3 regions of the Streptomyces sp. NPDC048057 genome follow, and region 1 is predicted to be linked to each of the others. Evidence: riboswitches for the same ligand, from Rfam matches in the RefSeq annotation. Region 1 holds a riboswitch; each other region holds the start of a gene.

What was found. A riboswitch is a leader RNA that binds a small molecule or an ion and turns the genes downstream of it on or off. The one in region 1 is predicted to bind cyclic di-AMP.
Region 2: another riboswitch for cyclic di-AMP. It lies ahead of AB0E05_RS23970 (peptidoglycan DD-metalloendopeptidase family protein); the one in region 1 lies ahead of AB0E05_RS29720 (transglycosylase family protein).
Region 3: another riboswitch for cyclic di-AMP. It lies ahead of AB0E05_RS15225 (C40 family peptidase); the one in region 1 lies ahead of AB0E05_RS29720 (transglycosylase family protein).

What each region holds. Positions count from the first base shown of each region.
Region 1 is NZ_JBEZNF010000030.1:92,750-97,274, forward strand. Features, by position in the region: gene eno (phosphopyruvate hydratase) at 1-546, opposite strand, end outside; gene AB0E05_RS29720 (transglycosylase family protein) at 893-1,615, opposite strand; cyclic di-AMP (ydaO/yuaA leader) riboswitch at 1,619-1,740, opposite strand; gene AB0E05_RS29725 (transglycosylase family protein) at 2,244-3,281, opposite strand; gene AB0E05_RS29730 (cytochrome P450) at 3,393-4,525, opposite strand, start outside.
Region 2 is NZ_JBEZNF010000020.1:172,115-176,639, forward strand. Features, by position in the region: gene AB0E05_RS23960 (STM4011 family radical SAM protein) at 1-368, shown strand, start outside; gene AB0E05_RS23965 (SGNH/GDSL hydrolase family protein) at 448-1,239, opposite strand; gene AB0E05_RS23970 (peptidoglycan DD-metalloendopeptidase family protein) at 1,423-2,433, opposite strand; cyclic di-AMP (ydaO/yuaA leader) riboswitch at 2,439-2,592, opposite strand; gene AB0E05_RS23975 (tyrosine-protein phosphatase) at 3,099-3,917, shown strand; gene AB0E05_RS23980 (DUF6126 family protein) at 3,943-4,125, opposite strand; gene AB0E05_RS23985 (XRE family transcriptional regulator) at 4,215-4,525, opposite strand, start outside.
Region 3 is NZ_JBEZNF010000011.1:140,779-145,303, forward strand. Features, by position in the region: gene AB0E05_RS15210 (PASTA domain-containing protein) at 21-566, opposite strand; gene AB0E05_RS15215 (ATP-dependent Clp protease proteolytic subunit) at 858-1,487, shown strand; gene AB0E05_RS15220 (hypothetical protein) at 1,502-1,810, shown strand; cyclic di-AMP (ydaO/yuaA leader) riboswitch at 2,117-2,313, shown strand; gene AB0E05_RS15225 (C40 family peptidase) at 2,317-2,793, shown strand; gene AB0E05_RS15230 (ATP-binding protein) at 2,833-3,264, opposite strand; gene AB0E05_RS15235 (8-amino-7-oxononanoate synthase) at 3,430-4,525, opposite strand, start outside.

The sequences.
Region 1 (4,525 bases):
GCGCAGCGCCTCGGAGAAGGACTCCGCGCCGATCGGGGCGATCATGAACTCCTGGATGTCCACGTTGGAGTCGGCGTGCGAGCCGCCGTTCAGGATGTTCATCATCGGAACGGGCAGCAGGTGCGCGTTCGGGCCGCCGAGGTAGCGGAAGAGCGGCAGGTCGGACGCCTCGGAGGCGGCGTGCGCCACGGCGAGGGAGACGCCGAGGATGGCGTTGGCGCCCAGCGACGACTTGTCCGGGGTGGCGTCCAGGTCGAACATCGCCTGGTCGATGAGGCGCTGCTCGGTGGCGTCGTAGCCGACGAGCTCCGGGCCGATCTGCTCGATGACGGCGAGGACGGCCTTCTCGACGCCCTTGCCCTGGTAGCGGTTCGGGTCTCCGTCGCGGAGTTCCAGGGCCTCGAAGGCACCGGTGGAGGCACCCGAGGGCACGGCGGCGCGGCCGGTGCTCCCGTCGTCGAGGCCGACCTCGACCTCGACCGTGGGGTTGCCTCGGGAGTCCAGGATTTCCCGGGCTACGACGACGTCGATGGACGGCACGAGCATCTCCTTCTGGGATGTGACGCGTGGGGTGCGGGCTCAGCGGCCCAACGGCAAGAGCCTAACCGGCTGGGGGGCGCCGACCGGCCGCTGCCCGCCCCCTGGGACGAAAAAGAGTGCGAAGAACTTCACCCCGGCCGAAAGGCGCACAGCTACTGCCGGGTAACGCCTCTCAACTGCGCGGATGCCTGCTCAGACGCGGGCCATCGACGATCGGCGCGGGCGCGCGGCGCACCCGTGACACACAGAACCCCGGGCCGGCGCGTACGGGGGAAGCGCGCCGGCCCGGGGCCGTGAGTGGCGAACCCGTGGGGGGTCGGGTCGGGGTGACGGCCCGTGGGTTCGCGACGGGTCAGCTCAGGTGGAGCTGCTGACCCGGGTAGATGACGTCGGCGTCGTCCACGACGTCCTTGTTCAGCTCGAAGAGCTTCTGCCAGCCGCCCTCGACCTGCTCGGTCTCGGCGATCTTGCTCAGGGTGTCGCCGGACTGGACCTCGTACTCGCCGTCGCCCTTCTCGAAGCCGCCGGCCTTCGGCGCGGACTTGGCCGGGGCGGACGGGCGCTCGGAGCGGGTGGTCGGGGCCTCGGCGCGCTCCTGCGAGGGCTGCGCCTGCTGCTGCTTCGGCTGCTCCTGCTTGGGCTGCTGCTTCGGCTGCTCCTGCTTCGGGGCGGGGGCCTGCTCGGCGCCGCCGCCGTTGTACGCGGCCTTGGAGAGGCCGACGCCGCAGCTCGGCCAGGCACCCTTGCCCTGGCCCGCGAGGACCTTCTCGGCGATCTCGATCTGCTGCGACTTGGAGGCGAGGTGCGCGTTCGACGCGTACTTGGTGCCACCGAAGGCGGCCCAGGTGGAGGCGGAGAACTGCAGGCCGCCGTAGTAGCCGTTGCCGGTGTTGATGGACCAGTTGCCGCCGGACTCGCACTGGGCGACCTTGTCCCACTCGGCGGCGGTGGCGGCGGAGGCGGAGGTGGCGCCCACCAGCGGGGCGGCGATCGCGGCGGTGGTGATGCCGGCGAAGGCGGCGAACTTGGCGGCCTTGGACGGGCGGCGGTGCTTGCCCTTGCTGGAAAACAGCATGGTGGATCTCCTCACCGACGCCTACGAGGTGAGCTGTCGGGTTCGGGCCAAGTGAGTTGCCCGGCCGCGCGCTCGGCGCGGCTTCACCCCTAGGGCGTGTCTGACGGATCTGGCTGGGCTCGCGTGCCCTGACACCGCGCCTCGCCGCGTTGTCGTCGGTCGCCGACGCTCCGCGTCGACTCCCTCCTCCGCCTTGATATCCACGGCACCAGACCCCGCTCGCTGGTCCAGCCCGATCCATCAGACACGCCCAGCCGGTGTCCGTGCCCCGGGTCTCCCCGGGGTGGACGGGACCGGCACGTACGTGGGTCCCCCGCTCCTGCCTTCGGCGCTCTCGCGACGACTGTTCCCCCCGACCGACGGCAGGATTCGGCGTGACGGTCAGTGGTGCCCGCTTTGGCGAGCGGTCAGACCGTAAACACAGCCCTCCCCGATGTTCAAAGAAGGAACATCGGGGAGAAAACGCCCATCACGGCCTTCCGGAAACCTCCGTTTCCGCAGGTGGGGCACGGAATGCGTCGTTCCGCTCGGCCACGGAAGCCCGTTCGAGCAGAGAGACACATGTCTCACTTACGCAGAAACGGACAAAAGCCGGCAAAACCCTGCCTCAACGTGCCCCGGAATCGGGCTACTTCACCCCGAGGTCAAGGTTCTGACCAGGCAGGATCAAGTCGGGATCAGCGCCGACCGCGTCGCGGTTGGCCTCGTACAGCGCCGGCCAGCCTCCGGGGAGGTCCTGCGCGTCCGCGATGGCCCAGAGGTTGTCCCCGGGGCGGACGGTGTACGTGCCGGGCGACGCGGTCGCGGTGTCCCCGCCGGCCTCGCCCTTCTCCTTCTGGACGTCGGCGGCGGCACCCGGGTTGCCCGGGGTCGCGCCGTCCTTGCCGGCGCCGCTGTCGGTGCCGGTGCCCGTCGAGCCGCCGTTCTGCTGGCCCTTCGCCGGTGCGCCGGCCGCCTTGCCCGGGTCGGCGGGCTGGACGGAGTCGCCGCGGCCGGGCGTGTCGCTGCGCGAGGCCCGGGTGTCGTCGGTCGCGCGCTGTTCGCCCGCGCCCTTCCCCGCACTCTTCTCCGTACCCTCGCTCGTGCCCGAGGGGTCCGGGGTCGCAGGAGTCGCAGGAGTCGCCGAGGATTCGGTCGCGGCCGGGCCGCGGTGCTTGCCGCCGGCCTTCTTGCCCTCGTCCGCACCGGTTCCCGGCCCGACGCCGTTGCCGACGCCCTGGGTCGAGGTGGGGGACGGCACGGCCGGCACGGAGGGCGTCGGCAGCGCGCCCGGGTCGACCTTCGGCGCCTTGACGCCCGGCAGCCCCGCGTTCGCCCCGCAGGACGACCACGCCAGCGGCCCCTGGGCGGCCAACACCTTCTCCGCCACCGCGATCTGCTGCGAACGGCTCGCGAGGTCGGCGCGCTCCGCGTACTGCGCACCGCCGAAGGCGTCCCAGGTCTCCTGCGAGAACTGGAGCCCGCCGAAGTAGCCGTTGCCGGTGTTGGCGCTCCACTGCCCGGCGCTCTCGCACTCCGCCACGCGGTCCCAGACGGCGGAGTCCGCGGCGGACGCCGACCCCGCGCCCAGGAGCGGGATCGCGATCGCGGATCCCGTCACCCCCGCGGCGACGACGAGGGCCGGGGCCTGGCGAGGACGGCGATGTCGACCATTCCCGGAGAGCATGCGGTTGCCTTTCGCTGACGGCTGAGACGGGGGTGAACGTAGCCGGACTCCAACGTCAGTCACAAGTCGATGCAGCCGGGATAACGCGAACATCACAGAGTTGATGCTCCGTCAGTAAGTTGGAGCTCCGAACTCCACGGGAAGCGTGCGCAGTCCACGCATGATCAGACCACCGCGCCAGCGCAAATCGGTCGGATCCACGGCGAGTTGCAGGTCAGGGAGGCGTCGCAACAGGGTCGCCAGCGCGGTCTGCCCCTCGATGCGGGCGAGTGGCGCGCCCAGGCAGTAGTGGATGCCGTGCCCGTACCCGAGGTGCTGATTGTCACGTCGGGACAGATCGAGGACGTCGGGCCCGTCGAAGCGTTCGGGGTCGCGGTCGGCGGCGGCGAGCACGACGAGGACGGGGTCGCCCTCGGCGACCCGCTGCCCGCCGATCGTCAGCGCCTCGGTGGCGAACCGCCAGGTCGCCAGCTCCACCGGCCCGTCGTAGCGCAGCAGCTCCTCCACGCCCGTCGCCAGCAGGTCGGTCTGACCCGCCGCCAGGGACTCCTGGAGCAGGGCGCGCTGCGCGGGGTTGCGCAGCAGGGAGTACGTGCCGTTCCCGATCAGGTTCACGGTCGTCTCGAACCCCGCGAAGAGGAGGATGAACGCCATCGCGGCGACCTCGTTCTCGGTGAGGTGCTCGCCGTGGTCGCTGGCCCGGATCAGCCCGGAGATCAGGTCGTCGTCGGCGCTCTCGGCACCGAGCGTCTCCCGCTTGCGGTGGATCAGCTCGGCGAGGTAGCCGCGCATCTTCTTCACGGAGCGCGCCACGCCGCCGCGGGGGCCGCCGCCGTGGCGGATCATCATCCCCGCCCAGTCCCGGAAGTCGTCCTGGTCCTCGGCGGGCACGCCCAGCAGGTCGCAGATCGCGTAGATCGGCAGCGGAAAGGCGAACTCGTGGATCAGGTCCGCGCTGCCGCGGTCCGCGAAGCCGTCGATCAGCCGGTCCGTCAGCTCCTGCACGCGCGGCGCGAAGGCGGCGACGCGGCGGGGCGTGAACGCCTTGGAGACGAGCCGGCGCAGCCGGGTGTGGTCCGGCGGGTCGATGTTCAACAGGTGCGTCATCAACTCCGCCTTGCGCTCCCCCGGGATCCCGGTCTTGCCCTTGGCGTGGGCGGGCTCGTCGTGGTGCGCCGGATTCTTCGACAGCCGCGGGTCGGCGAGGGCCTGCCGGGCGTCGGCGTACCGGGTGACGAGCCACG
Region 2 (4,525 bases), on a different contig from region 1:
ACGTCTATCTGTGGGTGAACGCGGCGGAGGGACACGCGTACTCGGACGAGGCGGCGGACGAGTGGACCGCGCTGGACCCGCTGTTCCCGTACAGCCGCCGGCCGCACCCCTCGGCGGGGCTGCCGTGTCGTACGGGTGAGTCGGTGGTCTCCGTCGACGGGTCGGGCACGGTGCGCCGCTGTCACTTCGTCCCCGCCGAGTTGGGGAACCTCTACGACGGGTCGTACCGCGCGGCACTGCGTCCGCGGGCCTGTCCGCTGGCCGTGTGCGACTGCCACATCGGCTACGTCCACCTGGAGTCGCTGCCGCTGTACGACGTGTTCGCCGGCGGCGTGTTGGAACGGATCCCGGCGCACCCGGCCGGGTAGTCGGACGGGCCCCGCCGCGTCCCGGCGGGGCCCGCTCGATCACGGGGTCATGCGGTCGGGCGGTCGTGAGGCCGCGGCGTCACAGCGGGAGCAGGTCCGGCCGCTTCGCCACCACGTCGTCGCCCGAGCTCTCGCCGCGCAACCGCCGCCCGATCCACGGCACCAGGTACTCACGGGCCCAGTGGATGTCGTCGCGCCGTACTTCCAGGGTGCCGCGCACCGGCTGCGGCGGCCACGGCTGGTCGGGGTCGGCCGGCACCTCCAGCCCGAGGACCTGTGCCGCCCGCAGCGCCACCCGGGTGTGCCCCTCGGGCGACAGGTGCAGCCGGTCGGGGTCCCAGGCCCGGCGGTCCTGGACCGACTTGAGCGACCACAGGTCCAGCACCGGGCAGCCGTAGCGGTCCGCGATGGCCCGCACGTGCGCCGTGTAGGTGGCGACCTTGCCGCGCAGGTGGCGCAGGACCGGCACGTGCCGGGTGTCGAATCCGGTGGTCACCATGACCGTGCCGACCGCTGCGGTCAGTTGGGACACGGCTCGTTCGAAGCGCTCCGCCACGTCGTCCGGGTCGCTGCCCGGTCGGATGATGTCATTGCCCCCCGCACAGAACGACACCAGGTCCGGGGCGAGTTCCTTCGCCCTCGGCACCTGCTCCTCCACGATCTGGTCGAGGAGCCTGCCGCGCACCGCGAGATTGGCGTACCGGAAGCTGTGCTCCGGTTTGCGGTCGGCCAGCAGGACCGCGAACCGGTCCGCCCAGCCGACGTACGTTCCGTCAGGTCCCGGGTCCCCCACGCCCTCGGTGAAGCTGTCACCGATGGCTGCGTACGACCCGAATCCGCCCTTGTTCTCTGTTCTCGAATCGTCTGCCACAAGAACTCATCTTCGCCCTACAGATGTGACCTACGCGACCGTAGGGAGGGGTTGACGCGCAGTGATTTATCACACCGGAGATGGCGAGGTGATGGGGAATACGCCGAATCCCCCACGGAACGGAGGGCTCCGTGGGGGATTCGGGAGGGCCGGGTCAGCGGCCGGTGGCGCGGTGCGCCGGGGTCAGAGCGAGACGCCGTGGCTGCGCAGGTGGGCGACCGGGTCGATGTCCGAGCCGTACGACGGGCCGGTGCGGACCTCCAGGTGCAGGTGCGGCCCGCTGGAGTTGCCGGTGGAGCCGACCTGGCCGATCGACTGCCCGCCGGTCACGCTCTGTCCGGCGGAGACGGAGAGGGAGGAGAGGTGGGCGTACTGGGAGTAGGTGCCGTCGGTGTGCTTGATGACGACCTCGTTGCCGTACGCACCGTTGTATCCGGCGGAGACGACCGAGCCGGGGCCGATGGAGCGGACGCCGGTGCCGGTGGGCGCGGCGAAGTCGACACCGGTGTGGTAACCGCTGGACCACATGGCGCCGGAGGCGCGGTACGAGGTGGAGACCTGGGCGTTGGCGAGCGGGGCGGCCCAACCGCTGCTGGTGCCGGTGGAGGAGTCGGAGGACTCCGCGGGCGCGGTGGTGCCGCCGGTCGCCTTCTGGGCGGCCGGGGCGGCGGGCGCGGCCTTCGGCTCGACCTTCTTCTCGACCTTGTCGCTCTCGGTCTTCTTCTCGGCCGGCTTCTCGACCTTCTTCTCGGCCGGCTTCTCGGCCGGCTTCTCGGCCGGCTTCTCGGCCGGCTTCTCCGCCTTCGCGGCGCCCTTGCCGTCGGCCTGCGCGCCGACGGTGAGCTTGAGGCCGGGGTGGATCAGCGAGGGGTTCTCGCCGACGGCCGCGCGGTTGTCCTGGTAGAGCTGCTGCCAGCCGCCGTCGAGCCGGTGCTCGTCGGCGATCTTGGACAGGTGGTCGCCGATGACCACGACGTACGTGGTCGGCGCGGCGGCGGCCTTCTCTGCGGCCGGGGCGGCGGAGGCCGAGACCGGGGCGACGACAGGGGCCGCGGGCGCGGTCTGCTCGGCGGCGTGCGCGCCGGTGGCGCCCATCAGGGGAAGGGCGATGGCGGCGCCACCGGTGCCGGCGGCGACGAATCCACGGGTGAAGGCCGTCGACTTGGGACGGCGGTGCTTGCCCTGTGCGGACATGGTGCTGTTCCTCTCCGACGCCTGCGAGGTGAGCTGTCGGGTTCGAGCTGGAGATGCCCGGCCGCGCGCTGGGCGCGACTTCACCCCGAGCCGTCCGGAGTCCGGACCGGCGTACTACCTGGGTCCCCCGCTCCTGCCACAGGTGGGTGGGTGATGATCCGGGCGGCGGCAGGATGAGGCGGTCCGTCCGGAGTGCCGTGACCGTAAACCGGCCACATCGCCAGGAACAAGCCATGACGGCCCGCGCCCGGACCACATGGATCATCGCGCCGGCCGCCGGCAGTCACCCTCCGTGGACGCCGCCCCGTCAACTCCCGCCCGCCGGACGCATCCCCTTTCCGGACAGCCGCCACACAACGTCACCATTGTGATCCTGCTCATGAGGGGCGCCCATCTCCCCCATAGCCGGGGCACGTTATACCGAAGAGCGCATTACTCAATCAATCCGGACAGATGAGACGTTTCCTCGGCGGTCATCAACGTCGGAGTCGGAGTCGGATGACGCTCGCGTCCAGGTCGCGCGCACGGGCGCGGGGAGGCGGGGTGCGGCACGGGCCGGGGACCGGTCCCTGACGATGATTGCCCCAGGTACCGATGTCGTATCGTCGGGAACACGCCACAGTCGGCGACGAGCGCCGGCGGCAGCGACTTCTCCAGGAGCCTTCGTGACGCAGCAGGTGCCGCAGGTCCCCTCGACCGAACCCCAACTGACCGGGGTCCGTAACTTCCGCGACGTCGGCGGGCTCCCGACGACGGACGGTCGGACCGTGGCGCACGGTCGGCTCTTCCGCAGCGGACACCTGGCCCACGCGACCGGCGAGGACGCCTCGTTCCTGACCTCCCTCGGCCTGCACACGATCTTCGACTTCCGCAACGCGGCGGACATCCGCCTCGAAGGGGCGGACGTGACGCTGCCGGGCGTGCGGAACGTGAACCTGCCGCTGAGCGACCCGGCCGACGGGGCCGAGTTCTGGCAGATGGTCCGCTCCGGCGACCTCGACCAGCTCCGCGCCCTGCTGGGCGACGGCCAGGCCGCGAACCGGATGATCGCCTCCTACCACATGATCATCACCCAGCGCACGGCCGAGCACAGCCAGGTGCTGCACGCCCTCGCGCAGGACAGCGTGCCGGCGCTGATGCACTGCGCGGCGGGCAAGGACCGCGCGGGGCTGTCGGTCGCCGTGGCGCTGCTCGCGGTCGGCGTGGAGAGGGAGGCCGTCGAGGCGGACTACCTCAAGTCCAACGACCCGCACCGCCGCTATCTGGTGCGCCGCGCCGAGGGCGCGCCGGCGGGGATGTCCGCCGAGGTCATGGAGCTGCTGAGCCCGCTCTTCGACGCCCGGGCGGAGTACCTGCACACCGCCTTCGACGCCATCGAGCAGACCTGGGGCGGGATCGAGCCCTACCTCACCGAGGGCCTCGGCCTCACCCCCGAGACGCGCGAGCGGCTGCGGGCGCGCCTCGTCGACGGGGACGGCGCCTGACGCGAACGCGCCCGGGCCAGCGGGGCTACTTGGCGCCGACCTCGAAGAGCAGGTAGAGGAAGCCGGCGAAGACGTGGCCGGCGACCAGGTAGGCGAAGAGCCGGATCCAGATGCCCTTCGGGAACTTCCCCTCCTCCTTCTTCTCCCGCCGGGACGCGGCGGGGTCGGGCAGTGCGGCGCCTTCGGGCGCCGTCGGGTTCTCGGTCATGACTGGCCTCTGCTTTCCCCGGCCCCAGCGGGCCGGACCAGAAGTGCGGATGTCAGGAAGTGCGGACGGGTGCGTGGGGACCGCGGGCGTCAGAGGTGCGGATGGAGGATGTCCGGGCTCTGGAGCAGGGTGTGCACGAACAGCATCTCGGCGCCGTCGCGGGTGGCCGCCGCGATCCGGTGCGGGGTGAGCGAGTCGTAGTGGGCGCTGTCGCCGGGGCCGAGTTCGTGCACGGCCTCGCCGAGGCTGAGCCGTACTCGCCCGTCCAGCACGTACAGCCACTCCTCGCCGGGGTGCACCCGCACGAGATCGCCCTGGGCTCCGTACGGCACGATCAGCCGCAGCGCCTGCATGGCCCGCCCCGCCCCGCCGACCTGGTGGTACGTCCAGCCGTCGGCCT
Region 3 (4,525 bases), on a different contig from region 1:
CCGCCCCGGCCGTCGGCTCCCTACGGGCAGCGCTCTTCGTTCTTCACCGTGCCGAAGTTCAGCTCGGTGTCCTTCGGGACCTTCTTCCCCGCCGCGGGCTCCTGGGTGCACACCTTCCAGTTGCGGTCCCAGAGCTGGTTGCGGCGCTCGCCCGTGCTGTCGTGCGAGGTCAGCATGGAGAAGCCGACGTCCTGGGCCGCGTCCTGGGCGGCCTGGAGTCCCATGCCGACGAAGTTCGGCACCGGCGTCGCGCCGGAGTCGCCCCCGGCATGCGCGACGCCGGCGGTGGTGCGGGGCGTCTTGGCCGGCGCGGCGGTCACGGTGGCGGTCACCGCGGGAGCCGGCGCCGCACCGCCCCGCGGCGTGACCGTGACGGTGGGCCCGGGCGCGGCACGACCGCCCTTCTCCCCTTCGTCGCCCCCGCCCGAAGCACCGATGCCGACGCCCATGAAGAAGAGGACGGCGGCTCCGGGAACGACGAAGCGCTTGCGCGCCCAGCCGGGTCCCTGCGGTTTCGGAGCCTGCCCGCCCCACGGCGCCTGCTGCGACTGCCCGCCCCACGTCATGCGATCTCCCCAACACGTTCTTTTGAGGCCCCGAACCTAACCGCGGCGGATCGGTGGAGACAGACAGACCGCCGGAAGGTGATGGATTCGTGATCATGATGTGTAGTTTTTGCGCTCTCCCTCGTCGCAAGTGCGCCCGCGCGACACGAGAACGGCCCCTGACCAGCAAATCGACCCCCATCTTCAGGGGCACCCTCCCTCATGGATTTCTGTACGTCCTGTACGTTTCTTACGGAAGCACAGACGGGGCCGGTCGCAGCGCGCCCGTCGAGGACCGAGGAGAGGTACGCCATGACGCAGCCCGTCGCCCGATACGTCCTGCCGCAGTTCACCGAGCGCACCGCGCACGGGAACCGCACCCTCGACCCCTACGCCAAGCTGCTCGAAGAGCGGATCGTCTTCCTCGGGACGCCGGTCGACGACACCGCGGCGAACGACGTGATCACCCAACTGCTGTACCTGGAGTACGCGGCGCCGGAGCGTCAGATCTCGCTCTACCTCAACTCTCCCGGCGGCTCGCTCAGTGCGATGCTCGCGATCTACGACACGATGCAGGTGATCACCTGCGACGTCGAGACGACCTGCATCGGACAGGCCGTTTCGACCGCGGCGCTGCTGCTGGCCGCGGGCGCCCCCGGCAAGCGCCTGGCCCTGCCGGGGGCGCGGATCGTGCTCCAGCAGCCCGCGCTCGACGAGCCGGCCCGGGGCATGCCGTCGGACCTGGAGATCGAGGCGCGGGAGATCCTGCGGCTGCGCGCCCTGATGGTGGAGCTGTTCGCCCGGCACACCGACCGGTCCGCGGAGCAGATCGCCGCCGACCTGGAGCGCGACACCTTCCTGGACGCGGCGACGGCCAAGGAGTACGGGCTGGTGGACCACGTGATCGGCAGCCGCAAGTCGTCACTGACCGGCCGCGGCTGACGGAAGGCGCACCCGTGCTCCGGCCCGAACTGCCGCCGCTGCCGGCGCTGACCCGCGCCGAGGCCGATCTGATCGACGGCTATCTGCGCATCGTGGACCTGGTGGGACGCATCAACCCCAGCCGTGGCGACCTCACGTACTCCTCGTTGCGCGCCGCCCAGGCGCTGGTGACTCAGGCGGTCGCGGTCAAGGACGCGCTGGCGCTGATGCACGACCGCGGGGAGGACGCCCTGCACGCGGCCACCCTCGCCCGGGCGCTGCGGGTGCTCGACGGCGAACGGCGGGCGCTGCGAGTCACCATCCCCGCCGACCCTGCCCCTTGACGGCCCGTCATCCGACACGTCAACCGCCATTCGGGTTCCCGCCCGGATACCTCGTTTGATGTAGTCGCGGCGCCCCCGGCCGATACGCTCAAGTTGCGCGGGACGACGATCCCTCTAGCGGAATGTCCTATTCCAGCGCTGGTGCGGGCCTCCCCCGGCGTCCACTCCCGGTGGGAAATTGCGGCGTGTCCACCTGAATGGCGCATTCGTGTTGAAACTCACATACCGCCGTTTTGACTCGGAAATCCGGCACGGCGTGGGACAAGATCCCTGGGACGACAAGCCCCCGTCACCTCGGCGGGGCGGTCCGAACGGACGCCGAGTCCTGCCGCCGTTCCGGATGACTGGTCGACAGGAGTGCTTCGGCAGGAGTGGAGGACCCGAGCAGTACGGGACGGCCGGTGCGCCGGACGTTCCTCGGGGTGAAGCCGCATCAGCGGCCGGGCACCTTCGTCCGCCCGAACCCGACAGGTCACCCTTCACAGGCGGCTGACGAAGGGTTGCGCATGACTGCGCAGATGAACGTCCCGTTCCTGATCGGCCGGGCGGGTGCGGTGTCCGCCCTGACCCTCGCCGCACTCGGTGGCTCGATGCTCGTACCGGGCGGCTCGCCCGAGGCCCAGGCAGCAACGGCACACGCGGGCAAGGCGCTCAAGGTCGCCGCGGACAAGAAGGGTTCGCCCTACCGGTGGGGCGCGGCGGGGCCGCGCCGCTTCGACTGCTCCGGTCTGACGCTCTATTCGTACAAGAAGGCGGGCAAGAAGCTGCCCCGGACCGCCCAGCAGCAGTACAACTCCACGCGTCGGGTCTCCACCGCCAAGAGAAAAGTGGGTGACCTCGTCTTCTTCCACTCCGGTCGGAGCGTCTACCACGTCGGCATCTACGCCGGGAAGGGAAAGATCTGGCACTCGCCCAAGCGGGGTTCCTGGGTGAAGCTGGACAAGATCTGGAGCAGGAGCGTCTCGTACGGCCGGGTCCGCTGACGGCGGTCCGCCGGCCCGTCAGCACACCGGCCCGCCGGGTCAGTCGGCCCGGCGAGCCGGCCAGGGCAGGGTGATCCAGACCGTCTTGCCGCCGTCCTCGGTCGGCTTGACGGTCAGCCGCCCGCCGCTGTGCGCCGTGAGGCTGCGGATGATGACCATGCCGCGGCCGTTGTCCTGGCGCACGGCGGCCGGCAGCCGCTGGGGCCATTTCGGATGGCTGTCCGTCACCCCGAGGCGCAGTTCCTCGTCCCGCTCCAGCAGCACGTCCACCCGGAAGGTGGGCGACTGGCCGAAGGTGTGCTGCACGGCGTTGGTGGTGAGTTCGGAGACGATCAGCCGGATCGTGTCGAGGGCGTCCGACCCCGCGGGAAGCCCCCACCCCGTCACCGCGCCGGTGACGAACCTCCGGGCCGCGGAGACCGAGGCGGGCTCGCTCGGCAGGGTGATGGTGGCTTCCTGGAGGTCTGCCATGGCGACGTCGTCCCTTTCCCACCGGGGCCGTGCTCCGACTTCGTAGCCGATGGATGCGCGGACGGCCGCGGACAGTGCTTCGCGCGCCACACTGCCATTCATCGCGGTGCCGGGTGAGGCGATCCGCCAAGATGCGCAGCGTTTCGTCGCTCGAAGCGGTGAACTCTACGACGCAAGGCCGTTTTTGGACACTCCTCGCGCGCCCGGTGGTGCCGTGCGCACCACGATCTCCACCGCCGCCGCGATCTGCTCCCGCGTCAGATCGGCGCGGGCGGTGAGCCGGAGCCGGGAGATCCCGTCCGGCACCGACGGCGGGCGGAAGCAGCCCACCCGGAGCCCCGCGGCGCGGCAGTCGGCGGCCCAGCGCAGCGCCGCTTCCGGCGCGGGCGCCCGGACGGACACCACGGCGGCGTCGGGCCGTACGGCCGTGAGGCCCCCCGCGGTCAGCCGCTCGTACAGGTCCGTGGCCGCCGTGCGCACCCGGCCGGCGAGCCCGGGGTCGTCGCGCAGCAGCCGCAGGGAGGTGAGCGCAGCGCCCGCAGCGGCGGGTGCGAGGCCGGTGTCGAAGATGACCGTACGCGCGGTGTTGACGAGGTGGTCGATGACCCGGGCGGGGCCGAGGACCGCCCCGCCCTGGCTGCCGAGGGACTTGGAGAGCGTGACGGTCGCCACCACGCCGGGGGCGCCGGCGATCCGGGCCGCGTGCAGGGCGCCGCGCCCGCCGTCGCCGAGCACGCCGAAGCCGTGCGCGTCGTCCACCAGCAGGGCCGCGCCCCGCCGGGCGCAGACGGCGGCGAGTTCGGCGAGCGGCGCCGCGTCGCCGTCCACGGAGAAGACGGAGTCGGTGACGGCGATGGCCCGGCGCCCCGGGTGGGCGTCCAGGGCCTTGCCGACCGCTTCGGGGTCGGCGTGCGCGCTGATCGCGGTCTCGGCCCGGGACAGTCGGCAACCGTCCACGATGGAGGCGTGGTTGCCGGCGTCCGAGACGATCAGGCCCTCGCGCCCGGACAGCGCGGTGACGGCCGCCAGGTTGGCTGCGTAGCCGGACGCCAGGACCAGAGCGGACTCGAAGCCGCAGAAGGCGGCGAGTTCCCGTTCGAGTTCGGCGTGCAGGGCGGTGCTGCCGGTGACGAGGCGGGAGCCGGTGGAGCCGGCGCCCCAGCGGCGGGCGGCCTCGCCGGCGGCCCGGGTGATGTGCGGGTGGCGGGTGAGCCCGAGGTAGTCGTTGCCGGCGAGGTCGAGCAGGTCGCCGTCGGCGGGG